DNA from 3 places in the Priestia megaterium genome. Region 1 is predicted to be linked to each of the others. Evidence: predicted binding sites of a transcription regulator. Region 1 holds the regulator's gene; each other region holds the start of a gene.

Evidence for each region. Region 1 encodes Rex, which represses fermentation and respiration genes when NADH is low (regulators of the CRP and FNR family bind a similar motif). Its sites were predicted from a motif close to TTGTGAAATATTTCACAA; they were not measured.
Region 2: CEQ83_RS25110 (AtpZ/AtpI family protein) is a predicted target of Rex. The motif match lies at 1,755-1,772, and genes of this name have one in related genera.
Region 3: CEQ83_RS12920 (DUF1641 domain-containing protein) is a predicted target of Rex. The motif match lies at 4,919-4,936, and genes of this name have one in related genera.

The regions. Positions count from the first base shown of each region.
Region 1 is NZ_CP023317.1:205,341-212,784, forward strand. It holds gene tsaE (tRNA (adenosine(37)-N6)-threonylcarbamoyltransferase complex ATPase subunit type 1 TsaE) at 1-250, shown strand, start outside; gene tsaB (tRNA (adenosine(37)-N6)-threonylcarbamoyltransferase complex dimerization subunit type 1 TsaB) at 247-945, shown strand; gene rimI (ribosomal protein S18-alanine N-acetyltransferase) at 959-1,408, shown strand; gene tsaD (tRNA (adenosine(37)-N6)-threonylcarbamoyltransferase complex transferase subunit TsaD) at 1,405-2,421, shown strand; gene CEQ83_RS01205 (ABC-F family ATP-binding cassette domain-containing protein) at 2,677-4,611, opposite strand; gene CEQ83_RS01210 (redox-sensing transcriptional repressor Rex) at 5,070-5,708, shown strand; gene tatA (twin-arginine translocase TatA/TatE family subunit) at 5,762-5,947, shown strand; gene tatC (twin-arginine translocase subunit TatC) at 5,963-6,718, shown strand; gene CEQ83_RS01225 (YdiK family protein) at 6,745-6,972, opposite strand; gene CEQ83_RS01230 (CPBP family intramembrane glutamic endopeptidase) at 6,969-7,444, opposite strand, start outside.
Region 2 is NZ_CP023317.1:4,884,475-4,891,918, reverse strand. It holds gene CEQ83_RS25115 (S8 family serine peptidase) at 1-1,688, shown strand, start outside; gene CEQ83_RS25110 (AtpZ/AtpI family protein) at 1,986-2,207, shown strand; gene CEQ83_RS25105 (ATP synthase subunit I) at 2,214-2,585, shown strand; gene atpB (F0F1 ATP synthase subunit A) at 2,604-3,314, shown strand; gene atpE (F0F1 ATP synthase subunit C) at 3,405-3,617, shown strand; gene CEQ83_RS25090 (F0F1 ATP synthase subunit B) at 3,720-4,238, shown strand; gene CEQ83_RS25085 (F0F1 ATP synthase subunit delta) at 4,235-4,780, shown strand; gene atpA (F0F1 ATP synthase subunit alpha) at 4,796-6,304, shown strand; gene CEQ83_RS25075 (F0F1 ATP synthase subunit gamma) at 6,410-7,267, shown strand; gene atpD (F0F1 ATP synthase subunit beta) at 7,304-7,444, shown strand, end outside.
Region 3 is NZ_CP023317.1:2,566,365-2,573,808, reverse strand. It holds gene CEQ83_RS12940 (M20 family metallopeptidase) at 1-232, shown strand, start outside; gene CEQ83_RS12935 (NAD-dependent malic enzyme) at 456-2,159, shown strand; gene CEQ83_RS12930 (AEC family transporter) at 2,172-3,128, shown strand; gene CEQ83_RS12925 (NAD(P)/FAD-dependent oxidoreductase) at 3,176-4,354, opposite strand; gene CEQ83_RS12920 (DUF1641 domain-containing protein) at 4,388-4,840, opposite strand; gene CEQ83_RS12915 (hypothetical protein) at 5,270-5,686, shown strand; gene CEQ83_RS12910 (ammonium transporter) at 5,683-6,966, shown strand; gene CEQ83_RS12905 (IDEAL domain-containing protein) at 7,101-7,298, shown strand.

The sequences.
Region 1 (7,444 bases):
CGGTCGCCTTCCTCTTTACCATATGGATGTGTACCGTCTAGGGGATGAATTTGAAGACCTAGGGTTCGATGAGTATTTTGAAGGAGATGGCGTGACGGTCGTGGAGTGGGCTCACCTGATTGAAGAGCAGCTTCCTAATGAATATATTCAAATCAATATTTACCATGAAAACGAAACGACTCGTAAAATCCTTGTAAAAGCGATAGGCAGTCGGTACGTTGAAATATGTAAGGAGCTTTTTAAAAGATGAAAATGTTAGCCATTGATACATCCAATTTTGTCATGGGTGTTGCTGTCGTTGAAGAAAACAAAGTAATTGGAGAAATTATTACGAATCTAAAAAAGAATCACTCTGTTCGTGTGATGAACGCTGTGGAATCTTTGTTAAAAGATTGTGATATTGCGCCAAGCGAGCTAGACCGTATTGTAGTGGCACACGGTCCCGGGTCCTATACCGGTGTACGCATTGGTGTTACCATTGCCAAGACACTTGCTTGGACTTTAAATATTCCTTTAATAGGTGTATCTAGCCTTGAGGCACTAGCAGCAAACGGTCGTTATTTTGATGGATATATTGCTCCGTTATTTGATGCGCGCCGTCAGCAGCTTTATACAGGACTATATGAATGGAATAACGAACGAGGTCTTGTAGAAGTTGAAAGTGATCGACTTGTTATTAATAAGGACTGGGCGGAACATTTAAAGTCATACAACAAACCTATTTTATTCATAGGCAATGATCTTTCCATGCATGAAGAGGCGTTAAAAGAAGTGTTGAGTGAACAAGCTGTATTTGCCCATGTTCAGCAGTTTAACCCAAGACCAAGTGAATTGGCTTTCTTAGGAATGAAGAAAGAGCCGCAGTCTGTGCATACTTTTGTTCCGAACTACATTCGTTTAGCTGAAGCAGAAGCCAACTGGCTTGCTTCACAGCAAAAAGGATAAAAGAAGGTATAACATGAAACTAACAATTAAGTTTCGTTTAATGGAAGTTAAAGATATTGATCAAGTAGTGAAAATCGAAGAGAAGTCTTTTACGACACCTTGGAGTGCAGAAGCATTTCAAAATGAGTTAACCAATAATCAATTTTCAACTTACATTGTGATGGAAGAAGGAGAAAATATTATTGGTTATTGTGGAACGTGGATTGTTATTGACGAAGCACATGTAACCAACATTGCGCTATTGCCAGACTACCGAGGCAAGGGACTCGGTGAATTGCTGCTCCGCAACGTGATGGACGTTCTTCGAAAACTAGGTGCTACGTCAATGACATTAGAAGTTAGGGTATCTAATCATATTGCACAATCATTGTATCAAAAGCTAGGTTTTAAACCTGGAGGTATTCGTAAGAATTATTATTCTGATAACAATGAGGATGCATTAGTTATGTGGGTGAATTTATGAATGAAAATCAATTAATTTTAGCATTAGAAACAAGCTGTGATGAGACAGCAGCAGCTGTGATTCGAAACGGTCATGAAATTGTAGCCAATGTGGTGGCCTCTCAAATAGAAAGCCATAAACGATTTGGCGGTGTCGTACCGGAAATTGCATCTCGTCATCATGTAGAACAAATTACAGTAGTAGTTGAAGAAACTTTAAATCAAGCGAACTTGACGTTTGCAGATATAGATGCAATAGCTGTAACGGAAGGACCAGGGCTTGTGGGAGCACTTCTTATTGGCGTAAATGCAGCCAAAGCGCTAGCATTTGCACATCAAAAGCCATTAATTGGTGTTCATCATATTGCAGGACATATTTATGCAAATCAGCTAATCAAAAAACTAGAATTCCCGCTCTTATCGCTAGTTGTATCTGGCGGGCATACGGAGCTTGTATACATGGAAAGTCACGGTCATTTTAAAGTGATCGGTGAAACAAGAGATGATGCAGCAGGAGAAGCCTACGATAAAGTAGCCCGCACGTTAAACCTTCCATATCCAGGCGGACCTCATATTGACCGCCTTGCACATGAAGGAGAGCCATTAATTGATTTGCCGCGTGCTTGGCTAGAAGAAGGATCCTATGATTTTAGTTTCAGTGGATTAAAATCAGCAGTTATTAACACTGTCCACAATGCGAAGCAAAAAGGTGAAGAGATTCTTCCACAAACACTTGCTGCTAGCTTTCAAGCGAGTGTCATTGATGTGTTAGTAACTAAAACGATTAAAGCTGCAAAGGAATATAACGTTAAGCAAGTTTTATTAGCAGGAGGAGTTGCTGCTAATAAAGGGCTTAGAGCAGCGCTAGAAGAGGCATTTGAACCCCTATCAAATATTGAGCTTATTATCCCGCCGCTATCTCTATGTACGGATAATGCCGCAATGATTGGAGCAGCAGCAAGCGTACGATTTGCTCAAGGAAAACGTTCAGATATGTCATTAAATGCAAACCCCGGTTTGGACTTGGAAGAGTAAGTGACGAATGAGATTTATTTCTCATTCGTCTTTTTTTGTGGATAAAAATGATTTATCAACAATATTCAATAAATTTAGAATTGACTGTGGATAATTATGTGGAAAAGTCCGTGCACTCAGTACACGGACCTGTTATCAACAAGTTTTAATTATGAAAATCAGACAGATATCCACTATTTATTCACAGAGTGGATAAAGCTTGCTCTTAAGCGCATGAACAAGTAAATAGGATGAATAGATACGCAAAAATATAGGCTACTCTTCTAGAAGCAGCTGTAATTCTTCCCACTCTTCCATTAATGTGGATAACTGTGAAGAAATTTTTTCATTTTCACCGTTTAATCTTGATACTTCTTCGTGATTTTGATAAATTTCAGGGTCACAAAGAAGTTCTTCATTCGCCGCTTGGGCGGCTTCTAATTTGTTTACTTCAGTTTCAATTTCTTCAATGCGGCGCGTTCGCTGTCTCATCAATTTCTTTTGTTCTTTATCTTGTTTATAGGACTGTTTATCTACTTTTACCGTACGTTCTTCGTTTGCTTTTATATTTTCTAATTCTTTGATTTCCTCTATTTCTGCTTTCTTTTCTACATAATAGTCATAATCTCCAAGAAATTCTTCTACTCCTTCAGGAGATAGCTCTGCTATTTTATTGGCAATACGATTAATAAAATAACGGTCATGTGAAACAAATAATAGAGTCCCTGGGTAATCAATTAACGCATTCTCCAGTACTTGTTTGCTATCTAAATCAAGATGGTTAGTAGGTTCATCCAAAATTAAGAAGTTAGCTTTTTGAAGCATAAGCTTCGCAAGAGCCAAACGTGCTTTTTCACCACCGCTGAGCGTGGAAACGATTTTCAGTACATCATCACCTGAAAACAGAAAATTTCCAAGCGCTGTACGGATTTCTTTTTCAGGTTTGGCTGGGTAGTCATCCCAAAGTTCATTTAAAACGGTTTTATTAGACGTTAAATTGGCTTGCTCTTGGTCGTAATAACCAACCATTACGTTTGAGCCAAAAGAAATGGTTCCAGTCTTGAAGCTTAGTTTATCCACAATACCTTTTAATAAAGTTGATTTCCCAACTCCATTAGGACCAACCAACGCAAGGCTTTCACCTTTTTTAATCCGAAGGTTTGCCTCTTGCACGACATATTTGTTTTCATCATACCCGATAGACACGTTTTCGAGATTTAAGACTTCATTTCCGCTTTGACGCTCAATTTCAAACGAAAAACTAGCTGATTTTTCACCTTCATTAGGTCGGTTTATTAACTCCATTCGATCGAGCTGTTTACGTCTGCTTTGCGCACGTTTTGTAGTCGACGCGCGGGCGATATTTCGCTGAATAAAATCATTCAGTTTTGCGACTTCATCTTGCTGCTTTTCGTACTGACGCAACTCTTTTTCATAGCGCTCGGCTTTTTGTACGAGGTATTTAGAGTAGTTGCCCGTGTACTTCACCGTTGTTTTTTGTACGACTTCATACACTTGATTTACGACTTTATCAAGGAAGTAACGATCGTGTGAAACAATTAAAATAGCTCCTTCATACCCTTGCAGAAACTGTTCCAGCCATGCTAAAGTTTCAATATCTAAGTGGTTGGTAGGCTCATCGAGAATAAGCAAGTCTGGCTTTGTTAAAAGCAGTTTTGCAAGAGCCAAGCGCGTTTTTTGCCCACCGCTCAAGGAGGAAATAGGGGTGCTATAGTCAAAGTTTGAAAAACGGAAACCGTGAAGAATAGATCGTGTATCCGCTTCATATTGATAGCCGCCTAAATCTTTGAACGTTACTTGAAGCTGATCGTACTCTTTGGTTAGTTTTTCGTATTGAACTGAATCATTAAAAATATCTGGATCGCCCATCTTCGTTTCAAGCGTACGTAATTCTTTTTCCATCTTCTTTAACGGAGCAAAGACAGTCATCATTTCTTCCCATATGGAGAGTGTTGACTCAAGAACTGTATCTTGTCCCATATAATCAATGGAAACACCCTTAGGTTTAATAATTTCTCCGCTGTCATAGGAAAGCTGCTCAGCAATAATTTTTAATAAAGTTGATTTACCAGCACCGTTTCGTCCCACTAGGGCAATGCGGTCTTTTGATTGTACTTCTAACTTTATATTCGATAAAATGGGTTCTGCCCCATAGTATTTTGTAATACCGTTCAATTGTAGAATAATCATTTTTTCACCTCTAGTAGTATATCCATAGTGTATTTTAACATATTTTTAACTACAAGTTCTTCCTACAAGCGTTTGTAATTTGTAGAGGGACAAGGACAAATGATGAAGCGAATGTTTTGATTCATGAAATAAAATGATTTTACCTGCACATTTTATACAGGATACTATGTTAAAATAAGAGATAAGTGCATCTCTGAACTTATCTATGATGGATGTGAAAAATCCGTCATGACTAACAAACGGATCCTTTGAAGGGCTAATTGCTTCGTTCTACATACCGACTTTAAGGAGTGCTGAATAGACAAAAGCCGTCGAGGTGTGAAGCGGAGTATATATAAAACAAGAGAAAAGAGAGAGAATTGGAAGCGCTACCTCAAAGCGGTTGATGCTTTGTGAAAGGTAATGCAATATGACTTGAAAATGTTAGTAATGACATACATGAACTGAGGGGGTACAACGTGAACACTGAACAATTAAAAATACCACAAGCAACGGCTAAACGATTGCCGCTTTATTATCGTTTTTTGAAAAATTTGCATGCTTCTGGTAAACAGCGTGTGTCGTCAGCGGAGTTAAGTGAGGCAGTGAAAGTGGATTCTGCTACTATTCGTCGGGACTTTTCTTACTTTGGTGCATTAGGAAAAAAGGGATACGGCTACAATGTGAATTATTTACTTACATTTTTCCGTAAAACGTTAGACCAAGATGAAGTAACGAAAGTAGCACTGATTGGCGTAGGGAATCTAGGAACGGCCTTTCTAAATTATAATTTTATTAAAAATAATAACACCAAAATTGAGTGCGCTTTTGATGTGATAGAAGAAAAAGTGGGTACAAAAGTGGGCGACGTGCCGGTCTATCATCTTGACCAATTGGAAGATTATATGAGTGATGACATCTCAGTAGCGATTTTAACCGTTCCTGCTACTGTTGCTCAGCAAATTACTGATCGTTTAGTGAGTTGCGGAATTAAAGGAATTTTAAACTTTACTCCTGCACGCTTAAACGTACCGGATGAGATTCGACTCCATCATATTGATCTTGCTGTAGAATTACAGTCGCTCGTCTACTTTTTGAAAAATTATCCTGTTGAATAAGGCGGACTGTGTTACGATTTCCTTAAGTCTAAATTAATAAGGAGAGTGGGAATATGGGGATTGGAGCAGGCAGTTGGATTATTATTGCGATTGTAGCACTGCTTATTTTTGGACCGAAACGGTTACCGGAGCTAGGAAGATCAGTGGGCCAAACGCTTAGAGAGTTTAAGCATGCCGCTAGCGGTGCATCAGAAGATCGTGAAAAAGATAAACAGCGTCAAGTAGATGACAAAGAGTAAAAGGGTGATCATAGTATGACCGAACAAGAAATGTCAATATATGATCATATAGGAGAGCTGCGAAAACGCATTTTAATTGTTTTATTTTTCTTTGTGATTGCCACAATTGGCGGCTTTTTTATAGCGGATAAGGTTATTGTCTATTTACAGCATGCTGATGAGGCAAAGAATTTAACGATGAATGCATTTCGGTTAACAGATCCAGTTAAGATTTATATGCAATTTGCTGTTATTATCGGCTGTGTACTTGCAGCTCCTGTTGCACTGTATCAACTTTGGGCATTTATTAGTCCTGGTTTATATGAAAAAGAGCGTAAGGTAACGCTTGGATATATTCCTGTTTCCATTTTTCTCTTTATCGGCGGTGTCTCTTTTTCTTATTTTGTGTTGTTTCCATTTGTCGTCGATTTTATGACGCGCGTTTCTGATGAGCTGAATGTAAACCAAGTGATTGGCATTAATGAGTACTTTTCTTTTTTAATGCAGCTCACACTGCCTTTTGGCCTGTTGTTTCAGCTTCCTGTCGTCGTGATGTTTTTGACGCGTTTAGGAATTATAACGCCTATGTTTTTATCTCAAATTCGAAAATATGCCTATTTCGTACTGCTAGTTATTGCCGCACTTATTACACCACCGGAATTGCTCTCGCACATGATGGTGACAGTGCCGCTCTTAATTTTGTATGAAATCAGCATCATTATTTCCCGCATTTCGTATCGCAAAGTGTTAAAGGCAAGGGCAGAGCAAGAAAGAGAAGATGTTAGTATGTAAAAAAAACCACTGAAACAGTGGTTTTTTTATTTGGATGAATCATCTTGATTTTTATATTGCTGCTGCAATTTTTTAATTTTGTAGTGCAAGATAAAGATGCGAACCGCAAACCTGAAATCGAATGCGGCTACGAGTGCAAATAAGATTGTGGGGAAATTCCAGACGGTTTCCTGGGCATTTTGAATTGCCAAGTAGGTGAATAAAATCCCCATAATAATATAAATAAACCCTCGTGTTAAAGGGATATTCTTCATAAAAACATGCCTCCAAAAATGAACTGCATTTGTTCTGCTTGTTTTTGCATTTCTATAATTTTATCTGCAAAAATAGTTTGAGATAAAATAACGATTGTATTCATCAAAACATGAGCAATAATAGGTACAACAATTAGTCTCGTCCTTGCATAAAGGAATGCAAATACAAATCCCATAGCTGTATACACAAGTAAATGTTTAAAATCCCAGTGTACCGCAGCGAAAATAAGGGAACTAATAAATGCAGAGATAAAGAAATTGTATCGTTTGTGAAGAGAACCAAAAATAATCTTTCGGAAAATAATCTCTTCTAGTATTGGTCCAATAACAGACGTAACGACAATAAGGAACGGCGTTGCTTTAACAAGATTAACAATATTTTGTGTGTTTTCAGATACTTGGGTAATGCCAAGAGCGTGCTCAATCATACCTGCTACAGCTTGACCAGCCATAGCGAGAAACACCCCAAGGA
Region 2 (7,444 bases), 350 kb from region 1:
AAACCACTCGTGAGCAAGGAGAACCGACTCTGCACGGTACTCATGTAGCTGGTATTATTGCAGCGAATGGGAATATTACAGGCGTAGCACCCCAAGCGGAAATCTATGCATACCGAGCTCTTGGACCTGGAGGAGCTGGAACGTCTGAAAGTGTTATCCTAGCTATTGAAAAAGCAATTCAAGATGATGTAGATATTATTAATTTATCATTAGGAAATGATGTGAATGGCCCTGATTTACCAACAAGCTTAGCGTTAGATCGAGCTGTTGAAAAAGGAATTGTAACGGTTACATCTAGCGGCAATTCAGGTCCAGGTTTATGGACGGTGGGCTCTCCGGGTACAGCGGGAAAAGCTATTTCCGTTGGCGCTTCTGTTTCTCCGACAACAGTTCAATTTCTAACAATTGGATTTAACAAAGAAAAAATTATGATGGCGCCAGTAGAAGGGTCTCGTCCATGGACGTTTAATCAAACGCTGCGTGTAATAAATGAAGAAGATTCCAAAGAGCAAAAGCATGCGTCGGGTAACGTCATTTTGCTAAAAGCAGAAGGAAATGTGGTTCAAAAAAAGATTAAACAAGCTGAACAGGCGGGAGCAAAAGCGGTTATTTTATATAGCCCGACAGAAAAAAGCATAGTCAGTAAACTAAAAGAGTCAGTAAATATTCCCGTGATATGGGTAAGTAAAAAAAGCGGTGACACCATTACCCAACACATTCAGTCTCAACAACCGTACTTACGCACTGGCCAGCAAGTGGTGCAAGACTTGCTCACATCTTTCAGTTCAAGAGGGCCTGTAACGACTACTTGGGGAATCAAACCAGACGTCGTCGCACCAGGTTACTTCATTAATAGTACAGTTCCTGGAGGATATGAACGCATGCATGGCACAAGTATGGCTGCGCCCCATGTAGCTGGAGCGTGTGCGCTGATTTTACAAGCTCACCCGAACTGGTCTCCTGAACAAGTCAAAGCTTCATTGATGAACACCAGTAAAGTAATGCAGCAGCTAAACGGTCAAACGTATCGCGTATATGAACAAGGAGCGGGAAGAATTCAAATAGCAAAAGCCGTCACAGCAGAATCTTTGTTTTATCCATCTTCTTTATCTTTTGGTATTTTTACGCGTCCATCAAAGAAAGTTTTATCTTTTAAAATTGATAACCAGTCTGATAAAGCAAAAACGTATCGCTTAAACGTTCCAAAAAGGGATGAAGGAGTGAACTGGGATGTTCCATTACCCGTCACGGTGCCACCCCGTCAGACAAAAGAGATAGCTGTCACTTTATCGGTGCAGCCCCGTTTTAAAAATAAAGGTATATATGACGGATATTTGGAAATAAATGATTCACGTGAAACATTTTCGCTTCCCTATATGTACATGATTAGCATTCCAGATTATCCTCGTGTCATGGGATTGCAAGTAGCAGCGGAAAAAGAGAAAAATACGTATAGCTATGAACTGTTTTTGCCTGAAGGAGCAGATCAGTTAGGCGTCGCTCTTTTTGATAAGCAGTCTTTACAGTTTGTATCGTATTTAGATGTTGACGTGGATGTAGAAAGAGGCATGAGAAAACGAAAAATAACGATTGATGAATCGCTTGTACCAGGAGTGTACCAAATATTTGCATTTGTGAAAAAGCATAGACAAGAGCAGGTTGTACACAGTACAATAACGATTGAATGAACCTCTTTAAATGTTTTCATTTGAAGAGGTTTTATGTGTGGCAGAAATGTGAACAATAAGAAGAGATTGTGAAGTTTTTAGCTTAAACACATTGACATTAAATATACGCTATTGTATGCTTACAGGGAATATAAATGATAAGGTTTTCAACCTGTGAAAACCGTTGATATTTCTGCGTATTTTATTAGCTGTTTTTACCTTTTTTAGCAATTTTTTTTGCCTTTCTATCATATATTGAGCTATGAAAACGATAGAGAATTCGGAAAAAAGAAAATTTTGCAAAAGGGGTATGAGCTTATGAAAGATCGCAACCGTCATCCTTTGCAAGCGATGGCATTAGTGTCAATCATTCTATCACAGTTAGCAGGTTCAGTCTTAATTGGCTTATTCTCTGGAAGATGGGCTGATCAATGGCTTGACACCGAACCACTATTTTTGATTTTAGGCCTTCTTTCAGGGCTAGCAGCAGGTGTTTTTATGATGCTGCGGACAGTCCACCATTTTTTTTCAGGAGATTAATAATTCATGCAGGATTTGCAGCACGTTTTTCCAAGACTTCGTTCATACATATTGTATTTGTTAGCATTATACGTTCTCGGCTGGGGATTTACAAGTTATAAGGCTGTTTTTGCAGGTTTAATTTTAGGAACCGCCCTGAGTTTGTATAATTTGTGGAACTTAGTAAGAAAGTTTGAACAGTTTGGACAGGCGTTGGATGAGGGGAAAAAGCCCCGTTCAATTGGGACTGTTGTAAGATTTGCAACAGCTGCTCTCGCAGTTGTGATTACCATCTCTTATCCAAAAACCTTTCATATTATTAGTGTAGTTGTGGGATTAATGACGTATTATGTTGTCATTATCATAGATTTAGTTGTTCAAAATATGCGTAGAAGATAGAAAGAGAGGTGAACACAGTTGGGTCATGAATCACCAACTATAGAGTTTCTAGGCCTTACTTTTAGTCAAAGTAACTTGCTTATGGTTACCGTAGCTTCTGTTATTGTATTCTTAATTGCAGTTTTATGTACTCGTACTCTTGCTATGAAGCCAAGCGGTGCACAAAACTTTATTGAATGGGTCTTAGATTTTGTTAAAGGACTCGTTAATAGCAATATGGATTGGAAAACAGGTGGCCGCTTTTTGACGCTAGGTGTAACTTTACTTATGTACATTTTTGTGTCAAATATGTTGGGTCTTCCATTCGCCATCGTGATTGACCATAACTTATGGTGGAAATCGCCAACCGCTGATCCAGCAATTACGCTGACGTTAGCCGTTATGGTAGTTGTACTATCACATTATTATGGTATTAAAATGCGAGGTTTCTCTGCATACACGAAAGATTACTTCAAGCCAATGGCATTTTTATTCCCGCTTAAGATTATCGAGGAGTTTGCCAATACGTTAACGCTTGGCCTTCGTCTTTACGGTAATATTTATGCTGGGGAAATTTTGTTAAGCTTGCTAGCTGGTTTAGCAACAACAGGCTTCCTAGGTACAATTGGAGCTGCTATCCCAATGCTTTTATGGCAAGGATTCAGTATTTTTGTAGGCGCAATTCAGGCCTTCATTTTCACAATGTTAACGATGGTTTATTTATCTCACAAAGTGAGTAGCGACCATTAATTTATAAAGCTTTGTTCAAGTAATACCCAATTTGGACAAAACAAAACTTAGTTAAACAAAATCATATATATTAAGGGAGGACTTTATAAAATGGGTTTAATAGCATCTGCAATTGCGATTGGTTTAGCGGCACTAGGTGCTGGTATTGGTAACGGTCTTATCGTTTCTAAGACGATTGAAGGCACAGCTCGCCAACCAGAAGCACGTGGTACATTAACTTCAATGATGTTCGTTGGGGTTGCCTTAGTTGAGGCGCTTCCAATTATCGCCGTAGTTATTGCATTCATGGTACAAGGTAAATAATAATGTGTTACATGTGGCGAAGATCATTCAAAAGAACCTTCGCCATTACTTTATGTCTTTAAGAAGTAAATTATATATGTGGAGTCTCTGAAGGGAGTGAACATGGCCGTGTCGAACATGTTTGTGTTAGGAGCAGCAGGCATTAATGGTGGAGATATTCTTTTCCAATTAGTGATGTTCCTTATCCTACTTGCGTTACTTCAAAAATTCGCGTTTGGTCCTGTAATGGGAATCATGAAAAAACGTGAAGAGCATATTGCCGGTGAGATTGATGAAGCAGAAAAGCAAAATGAGGAAGCGAAGAAGCTTGTTGAAGAGCAGCGTGAAATCTTAAAGCAATCTCGTCAAGAAGTGCAAGTAATGATGGAAAACGCTAGAAAGTCTGCAGAAGATAAAAAAGAAGAAATCATTGCAGCAGCACGCGAAGAGTCTGAGCGTCTAAAAGCTGCAGCAAAACAAGAAATCGAACAGCAAAAAGATCAAGCAGTTGCTGCGTTACGTGAGCAAGTTGCTTCATTATCTGTTTTAATTGCGTCGAAAGTTATTGAAAAAGAACTTTCTGAACAAGATCAAGAGAAGTTAATTCATGAATATATCCAAGAAGTAGGGGATGTACGATGAGTCAACCAGCTGTAGCCAAGCGCTATGCACTAGCTCTTTTTCAATTAGCAACAGAAAAACAGATGATCGATGAAATGCAAGACCAGCTACAAATCGTTGAAGAGGTGTTTGCTAAAACACCTGAATTAATGGATGTATTAACTCATCCAAAAATTACAATTGAGCGAAAAAAACAGTTTGTAAGTGAGGCATTTGCTGAACTTTCACCAACTGTTCAACATACGGTTCTTCTATTATTAGAGCGTCACCGCATTCAAATTGTTAGCCAAATGGTGCAAGAGTATCGTTTCCTAGCGAACGAAGTACGTGGCGTGGCAGACGCAACTGTTTATTCTGTCAAACCTTTAAGCGCAGATGAGAAACGAGCAATCTCGCAATCATTTGCTTCAAAAGTTGGAAAACATACGTTAAATATTTCAAATGTAGTAGATAAAAGCCTAATCGGCGGCGTGAAGCTTCGCATTGGTAATCGTATCTATGATGGCAGCATTAGCAGCAAATTAGAAACGATCCACCGAGGACTTCTTGCACACAGATCGTAGATAGGGGTGAAATTCATGAGCATCAAAGCTGAAGAAATTAGTGCGCTGATCAAGCAGCAAATTGAAAACTATCAGTCTGAGATTAAAGTGAGTGATGTAGGTACTGTTATCCAAGTTGGGGATGGTATCGCACGTGCTCATGGCCTCGACAATGTCATGGCTGGAGAACTGGTTGAATTTTCAAATGGTGTCATGGGAATGGCACAAAACTTAGAAGAAAACAATGTAGGTATCATTATTTTAGGACCATATACAGAAATTCGTGAAGGTGACGAAGTTCGCCGTACAGGACGCATCATGGAAGTTCCAGTAGGGGAGCAGTTAATCGGTCGTGTTGTTAACTCATTAGGTCAGCCAGTAGACGGCTTAGGCCCGGTAGAAACAACAAAAACACGTCCAATTGAAGGTGCTGCACCTGGCGTTATGGATCGTAAATCAGTACATGAGCCGCTTCAAACAGGTATCAAGGCGATTGACGCACTTGTGCCGATCGGCCGTGGACAGCGTGAGTTAATTATCGGTGACCGTCAAACGGGTAAAACATCGGTAGCAATCGATACAATCTTAAACCAAAAAGATCAAGATATGGTATGTATCTATGTAGCGATTGGCCAAAAAGAATCAACAGTTCGTAACGTAGTAGAGACATTACGTAAACACGGTGCTCTAGATTACACAATCGTTGTAACAGCATCAGCTTCACAACCAGCTCCACTATTATTCTTAGCACCATACGCTGGAGTAACAATGGGTGAAGAGTTTATGTATAACGGTAAGCACGTACTTGTTATTTACGATGACTTAACAAAACAAGCATCAGCTTATCGTGAACTTTCATTACTATTACGCCGTCCTCCAGGTCGTGAAGCGTACCCAGGGGATGTATTCTATCTGCACTCTCGTTTATTAGAGCGTGCGGCAAAGTTATCGGACGCAAAAGGTGGAGGTTCATTAACAGCTCTTCCATTTATTGAAACGCAAGCAGGAGACGTATCTGCTTATATCCCAACGAACGTAATTTCGATTACAGACGGACAAATTTTCTTACAGTCAGATCTATTCTTCTCAGGCGTACGTCCTGCGATTAATGCTGGTCTTTCTGTATCACGTGTAGGGGGATCTGCACAAATTAAAGCGATGAAAAAGGTAGCAGGTACACTGCGTCTAGACCTTGCATCTTATCGTGAGCTTGAATCGTTTGCTCAGTTCGGTTCTGATCTTGACCAAGCAACTCAAGCAAAATTAAATCGAGGAGCGCGTACAGTTGAAATCTTAAAACAAGGTTTACACAAACCGCTTCGCGTAGAAAAACAAGTAGCTGTGCTTTACGCATTAACAAAAGGCTTCTTAGATGATGTTCCAGTATCAGATATTACACGCTTTGAAGACGAGTACTTAACATGGTTAGAATCAAACCGTAAAGAAGTACTTGAATCAATCCGTACAACTGGTGGCCTTCCTGAAGCTGGCGTATTCGAATCAGCACTTGAAGAATTCAAGAAAACATTTATTGCATCTGAATAATATATTGTCAGCATGGTATGTTAAGACAATCTTTCAATAAGGTGAAGGTGAACATTTGTTCACCTTTCATACCACGTGATCTTCTAAAACAAGGTGGTGAAACCTTTGGCATCATTACGTGATATACAAACTCGAATCACATCGACGAAAAAAACGAGCCAGATTACGAAAGCAATGGAAATGGTTTCAGCTGCAAAGCTGAATAGAGCGGAACAAAATGCAAAATCGTTTGTTCCATATATGGAAAAAATTCAAGAGGTAGTCTCAAGTGTAGCCCTAGGCAGCAGAGGCGCTTCACATCCAATGTTAACTGCGCGCAGCGTGAAGAAGACTGGTTATATCGTAATCACTTCAGATCGCGGTCTAGCAGGAGCATATAACAGTAATATTTTGCGAAAAGTATCTCAAGCTATTGAAGAACGCCATCAATCACCTGATGAATACGGTGTGATTGCAATTGGACGAGTAGGGAGAGATTTCTTCGTAAAACGCGGTATTCCGGTTTTGCTTGAAATCACAGGCTTAGCAGATCAGCCAGCTTTTGCTGACATTCAAGGAATTGCTTCACAAACAGTTCAAATGTTTGCGGACGGTACGTTTGATGAACTTTACTTATACTACAATCACTTTATCAATACGATTTCACAAGAAGTGACGGAGAAGAAGCTATTGCCTCTAACAGATCTTCAACCTTCTGGTAAACTTGTTGGTTATGAATTTGAACCATCACAAGAAGAGATTTTAGAAGTATTACTTCCTCAGTATGCAGAGAGTTTAATTTACGGCGGCCTGCTTGATGGAAAAGCAAGTGAGCATGCTGCTCGTATGACAGCGATGAAAAGTGCAACAGACAATGCAAAAGATCTTATCAATAATCTTACATTGTCATATAACCGTGCACGTCAAGCGGCAATTACCCAGGAAATTACGGAAATTGTTGGCGGAGCGGCAGCGTTAGAATAGAAAGTTTAATGGAAAAGCAAGTTAGGAGGGAACACGATGACAAAAGGACGCGTTACTCAAATCATGGGTCCAGTTGTAGACGTAAAGTTTGACAACGGACACCTTCCGGCAATTTATAACGCCCTTAAAATTTCACATAAACCGAGCAGTGCAAGTGAAGTTGCAATCGAATTAACA
Region 3 (7,444 bases), 2.4 Mb from region 1:
GCAAGCTGTTGCTCAAGGGAAAACAGAGTATGCTCACGATGCGATGTTGTTAGCTGGAAAAGCCATTGCGGCTACGGCGATTGAAATGATAGAAAATCAAGAGCTGATTAGTCAAGCGAAACAAGAGCTAGAGGATAGGCTAGAAGGGGAAAGCTATGAATGTCTTGTGCCTTCCCATATACAGCCGCCTAATTACTCAGAAAGTGAGCACGAAGACTATAGCATGGTGTAAAAAACGTATTTTCGTGTAAGGAAAATCCGAACGATGAATCGTTCGGATTTTTTTATTGTTAGGTTGAACGTAGATTTCATTTATACCGTTTGGTCGTCTTTAGATTGGATTGATGTAGTTATGGCTCAATCTCTTTTTTGTTTTCATTAAAAATAAATGGTTAAAAATATATCTCTTTGCTGAACCTAACCCTATCTAATTGTTCAAGAAAAGAGGTAAAAACATGAGAGCGTATAAAGTAGAAAGAGATGGGTCAATTTCAACTTCACTAAAAGGAAAATCAGTTTTATCCACTTCTTATTTAAATAAAGGTTCTGCTTTTACTGAAGAAGAAAGAAAAGAGCTTCATCTGCAGGGACTTCTTCCTCCAACGGTCTTAACGTTAGAAGAGCAGGCAAAAAGAGCATATGAGCAGTTCAAAAAAGCACCGAATGATCTTCAAAAAAATAATTCGTTAAATGATCTGCATAACCGGAACGTTGTGTTGTTTTATCGTTTATTAACCGATCATTTAAGTGAAATGCTTCCCATTATTTACACGCCTACTGTAGGTCAATCTATTCAAGAATACAGCCATGAATACCATCGTCCTGACGGCTTATATTTATCCGTAAATGAAGCGGACAGATTAAGTGAGGCGATTGAAAACTTAGGGCTCGACAGCGAAGATATTGATTTGCTTGTAGTCACGGATTCAGAAAGTATTTTAGGAATTGGGGACTGGGGAGTAGGAGGGATCAATATCGCAGTTGGAAAGTTAGCGGTCTACACAGCTGCAGCAGGAATTGACCCAAGCCGCGTACTGCCTGTTGTTCTTGACATGGGGACCAATAATAAAAAGCTTCTTGAAGATCCTTTGTATTTAGGAAATCGTCATGAACGAGTAAAAGGAGAAGACTATAATCGTTTTATCGCTCAATTTGTAAAAGAAATAACGGCCAAGTTTCCTAAAGCGCTTCTTCATTGGGAGGATCTTGGGAATATTAATGCGCGTCACATTATGAAAGAATACGGAGATAAAATTTTAACATTTAATGATGATATTCAAGGAACGGGAGTAATTACTCTTGCAGCCGTTTTAACAGCCGTCCGTATTACAGGTACGCCTTTAAAAGATCAGCGGGTTGTTGTATTTGGACCGGGATCTGCTGGAATTGGGAATGCTGATCGTATTCATAGTGCGATGATGCTTGAAGGGTTATCTGAAGAAGAAGCATATGATCGTTTTTGGGCATATGATTACAGAGGTCTGTTAACGGAAGATATGGAAGATTTAGCTCCTTTTCAACAGCCATATGTTCGCCAAAATGAAGAGATTAAAGAATGGGAAAAGGGCGATGAAAATAAAATTTCACTGTTGGAGCTTGTCAAGCAAGTGAAGCCAACGATTTTAATTGGAACATCAGGCGTCACGGATGCTTTTACCGAAGAAATTATTAAAGAAATGGCAAAGCATGTAGAGCGCCCGGTGATTATGCCGCTTTCAAACCCAACTAAACTTGCTGAAGCTGTTCCAGAAAATATTATAAAATGGACGGAAGGAAAAGCCCTTATTGCAACGGGAAGTCCATTTGAACCCGTTGAATATAACGGGCACACTTACGAAATCGGACAGGCTAATAATGCATTTGTGTTTCCAGGTCTTGGTTTAGGTGCAATTGTGGTTCGCGCTCAAAAGTTTACTGAATCTATGTTTGCAGAAGCAGCCAATGCAGTAGCGCGTATAGCAGAAACAGATACAAAAGGAGATACGCTTCTTCCAAATATTAAAGATCTTCAAAAAGTATCAAAGGCGGTTGCTGTGGCAGTTGCCGATGCTGCTGTAAAAGATAACGTAGCAACTGTTACCGAAAAAAATGTAGCTGAACTTGTAGAAGAAGCGGTATGGCAGCCTGTTTATAAACCTGTTAAGGCAAGAAATGAATGAGGTGAATGATAAATGAGCATAGGTCAAATTTTTCTCATTCTCGCGCCTATCTTTTTTGCCATTTTGCTTGGTTATTTAGCAGGGCATTTTAAAAAATTTGACAAGCAAACGTCTAAGGGGCTTAACACATTAGTAACGAAGTTTGCGCTTCCTGCACACTTATTTGTAGGTGTGACGACAACGCCAAGAAAAACACTCATAGATGAATGGCCGTTTTTAGTTGCGCTGATTTTAGGCATCGTCGGGTTTTATCTCATTATATTGCTCATCGTGAAGTATGCAGGGAAGCATACGCTAACTTCTTCTTCTATGTTTGCTCTAAACTCAGCTCAGCCAACGTTTGCTTTTATGGGCATTCCGGTACTTGGAGGCTTGTTTGGTGCAGGTGCAGTAGCGATTCCAATTGCCATCACAGGAATCGTGGTGAACGCGATTTTAGATCCGTTGGCAACGATTTTGGGAACCGTTGGCCAAAGGGGACGAAAAGAAGGGGAAGAGAAAACAAGTTTATTCAAAGTAACGGTTCATTCTATTTTGCATGGTCTATCTGAGCCTTTGGCATGCGTCCCGTTAATTGGAGTGATTTTAACGCTTTGCGGCTTTCAGTCACCTAAACTGTTACAGGATATGCTTGATCAAATTGGAAGTATCACATCCGGAGCAGCTTTGTTTGCGGTAGGAGTAACGATTGGAATTGGAAAAATTAACTTCAGTAAAGGCGCGCTCGGGATCGCTGTCTTAAAAGTAGCAGTTCAACCGATCGTTATGCTTGGAATTGCAGTATGGATAGGGTTGTCTTCAGATGAAGTGACAAAAGCTATTTTACTGGTAGCTTTTCCTGGATCTGCTGTAGCTGCGATGATTGCTTTGCGGTTTGAAAGCATGGAAAACGAAACGGCCTCTGCTTTTGTTATTAGTGCTATTTTATCGCTGGTTACGCTGCCGCTTCTTATTTCTTGGCTTATGTAAATAAAAAAAAACGAAAGAGGAATTTCCCTCTTTCGTTTTAAGACGGATTAATAAGCTAATGCGAATAATCCTTTGATATGAGATAAGTAACGAACGTTACTTGCTTCTTTCATAAGTGATGCTGGTAAACCTTTTAATTGCGTTTTGTTTCCGCCGATTGTACCAATTGCATCTTTGCGTCCAAGACTTCCTAGTGTACCAGAGAAGACAGGAACGAATGATTCCATTGCTCCGCCGCGAATAGCTACTGCTAAGTTCACGCCTACAACTTCACCCATTTGCCAAGCTAATTGAGCAGTAGGTGGGTAAGGGCGACCTTCTGGACCCATTACAACCGCTGAGTCACCAGCAAGGAATACATCTTTATGAGATGTAGATTGTAAGAATTCATTTACAAGTGCACGACCGCGGTTTACTTCGATACCTGAGTTAGCAACTACAGAGTTACCTTGAACTCCGCCAGTCCATACCATTGTTTTTGTTTCAATTTTGCTGCCGTCTTTAAGTTCAACAGTTGTAGCATCCATTTTTGTTACAGGTGTACCAGTAACAAATGTAACGCCACGTTTTGTTAAGCTTGATTGAGCACGCTCTACTAATTCAGCAGGGAAGCCTGGAAGAACTGTAGGAGCTGCTTCTACACAGTATAGAGAAATTTCTTTTGGATCCACACCGTGTTTTAGGCATAGGCTTGGCATTAAGTCAGCGTATTCACCAACAAGTTCGATACCTGTTAATCCGCCACCGCCAACTACGATTGTACCGTCAGCTTTATTTTTTGTTTTGCTGTATTCAGCGATACAAGCTTCTACGTGTGCACGTAAACGGTTTGCATCATTTACTGATTTAAGAACGAAGCTGTGCTCTTCTAAACCAGGGATACCGAAGTAAGCAGTTTCACTACCTAAAGCTGTAACAAGGTAGTCGTAGCTTAATTTTGTACCATCTTCAAGAGATACTTCACGTTGATCTGGTGAAATTTCTTTTACCGTTGCAATTTTTAAATCAACGTTGTAGTTTTTAAGTAATTTATCAAGTGGTAAAGCTACCGCTTGTTCAGAAACGCCGCCTACAGCTAGACGGTGTAATTCTGTAATGATTTGGTGAGTAGCAAAACGGTTCACTACTGTAATTTTTGCTTCATCCGCACTTAGGTGTTGGCGAGCTGTCATTGCAGTTAATAAACCACCGTAACCGCCGCCTAAAATTAAAATATGTTTTGACATAGTCGATCCTCCGTCCACACTTTTTAATGAAAATTATTTTTGTTTTTCGTTTGTAATGTCTAAATACGCTTGTGCAAAGCGGAATAGTTTTTGAGCTTGTGGATCTTTAAGCATGCGTAATAAACCGAATAAACCGATTGAATTAGAAGCATTTGCTTCTGCACGATCGTTTGCTTCGATTGCAGTAGCTGCAAGACCTTTTACTGTTCCTTCTACTGGCTCGATAAATTCTTTTACTCCACCAAGTAGATCTTCTTTTAATACGTCGTCAGTTAATAATGATTGCGCAACGTCGTAAGTTTTTGTAAGCACCGTTACCATTTCAGATAATTTTGGTAAATTATCTACAAGAACAGTAAGAGCTTCTTGTACTTCAGGCTTTAACAATTGATCTAACACATCCGCTTGACCTTTGTTAACCGCCGCTTCTGTTTGTACAGCAGCATTTTCCTCTGCAGCTGATTTTTGAATAGTTGATTGAGACATGAAAAGTCCTCCTTTGCTGGATACTGTTGCATATGTAGTTCCTAGTTATCTGCTAGACTTTCAAACTACATTGTGAAGTTGTGAAATCTTGCACATAATTCTATTTTAATTTTAATACGAGATAAAATCAACTCATTTCGTTGAAAAAATAAGTGAAGAACCTCGTAACCCTTTGTTTAATAAAAGTTTATAAAAAATAAAGCGAATAATTGCCTAGGTAAATAAAATTAAAATAGGGAACTAACATAATTCCTCTTCCTACGATAAAACAAATAACGTCATATTTCAACACATACGAACTTAATATTCTATAAGTAGTAAAAAGATAGGGCGCATTTACTATTTAAAGAGTTTTCAAAAAATTACATTGACTTACTATAGTGTTCTACATATAATCTAAATATAACATCTTATGTAAGGAGATATAACATGGTTATAGTGGATGAACTTTATCATAATGTGGTCATTACATTGCCTCAATTAAAATTAATTGAATTTATAATGAAGTTAAAAGAAGCTAAAGCACAAGAAATAGAAGATATAAAAGCGAAAATTAGTAAATACGAAGAGAAGAAACGTGCTGAAGAAGCTTGGTACCAATCACTATCACCGTTTCGTAAATTTTTTACCGGGCGTCCTTTAAGTCAGCATCAAGCGGTCGAGTATATGGTATACGTAAAGGAACGCTTTAAAAAAATTGATCACCTTAAAGCACAAATGCGAGAACTTCATGAAGTTCTTGAATTAATAAAAGCGGAAAATGAAGAAACAAGTGAAATTACGCTTTCGCCTGCTATTGTACAAGAAATAAAACGACTAAAAAGCAGTGGAGGCGTTGGGATATGAGTGTTAATGAACTAAGTTTAGGTATAAATACGACGTGGGTTGTATTAACAGCGGCGATGATTTTGCTAATGGAAGGCGGCTTTGCCTTGCTAGAGGCAGGTTTTGTCCGATATAAAAATAGCGTCAATATTATTATGAAAGTATTCGCTGATATTACAATAGGAACGCTTTGTTTCTATTTAATTGGGTTTGGATTAATGTACGGAGATGATTTAGGCGGAATCGTCGGTAAAAGCGGTTTTGCGCTCTCAGGTAATTTATCGCACCTTGACATTCCAATTGGGCTTGAAACATTTTGGCTGTTTCAATGTGCGTTTGTTATTGCGGTCATTTCTATCGTTTCTGGAGCGGTGGCAGAACGAATTAATTTCCGCGCATACCTTTTATATGCGATTTTAATGACTACATTTATTTATCCTATAGCCGGCCACTGGATTTGGGGAGGCGGATGGATTAGTAAGCTAGGAATGCTTGATTTTGCCGGTTCGGCAGTTATCCATGCTCTTGGCGGTTTTTCAGCTTTAGCAGCTGCAATAATGATTGGACCGAGAAAAGGGAAGTTCACGAAAAATGGAATTAGTTCTGTTTCTCTTCCAAGCAATTTGCCGCTTGCATCAGTTGGTGCTTTTTTATTATGGTTTGGATGGTTCGGGTTTAATGCAGGAAGTACGCTAAGTGCCACTGACGTTAGAATTGGTCACATTGCTATTGTCACAATGTTATCAGCAGCAGCAGGCGGAGCAGCTACTTTATTTTATACTTTATTTCGCTACAACCGTTCAGATGCACCTTCTGTAATAAATGGATCGCTTGCCGGACTGGTTGGCATTACGGCCGGGTGCGCTTTTGTTAACACACCATCTGCTATTTTTATTGGAGCTGTATCTGGCTTATTAATGATGGCAGCTACAAACTGGCTCGAAGCACGTCAAATCGACGATCCTGTAGGAGCTTTTCCTGTACACGCTGCTTCGGGAATATGGGGCACGTTGGCTGTGGGCTTGTTTTCTACAGACGGCGGTGTGTTTACAGGAGGGGGCTGGACGTTATTAGGTGTTCAACTTCTCGGATTAATTGCTCTATGCGCTTGGGGATTTGTTACGACGTGGATAGGGTTAAAGGTTATTTCCTTGGTGGTTCCGCTTCGATCTACGGAAGAAGAAGAAGAAGTGGGCTTAGACATCAGTTACCACGGTATCATGGCAGCTCATCAAGCTCCTGAATTTATTGAATATGAAAACTACTATGCGGAAGTAAAAGAAAAAGCCGCAGATTCGTAATAAAAGGCCGCGCCTTATAACAAAAGGGCGGCCTTTTTATGTGGAAAAAAATAGATGTAAAATACTTGGTTTAAATGATTGAAAAGTCAGAATATTTGTGTTATATTATAAAAAAGCCAAGGAGTTGATTTCTTATGAAAAAGAATTTACTTAATTCACCGCAAAAATCCAACGGAAAGGTGCTTGATGCATTATTCGCTGAGATGATTTTAGACAAGGCGATTGCAGAATTTCGTAAAGCACAGCTAAAAGAAGAAATCGACCGCACGCTATTGATGAAAAATAAAGAAGAGTTTTTAAAACTCTCATCAGAACTTAAACAAATTTCTTAATTACTTACTATACTTCACACACCATCTATTTTAGATGGTGTGTTTTATTTTTGAGACCTACTAAAAGGGATTAATTAGTAATAATTATGGACTTCCATGTACGCTTAATGGGTTTACAGGATCTCGAAACGGGGAAACCGTTCCAG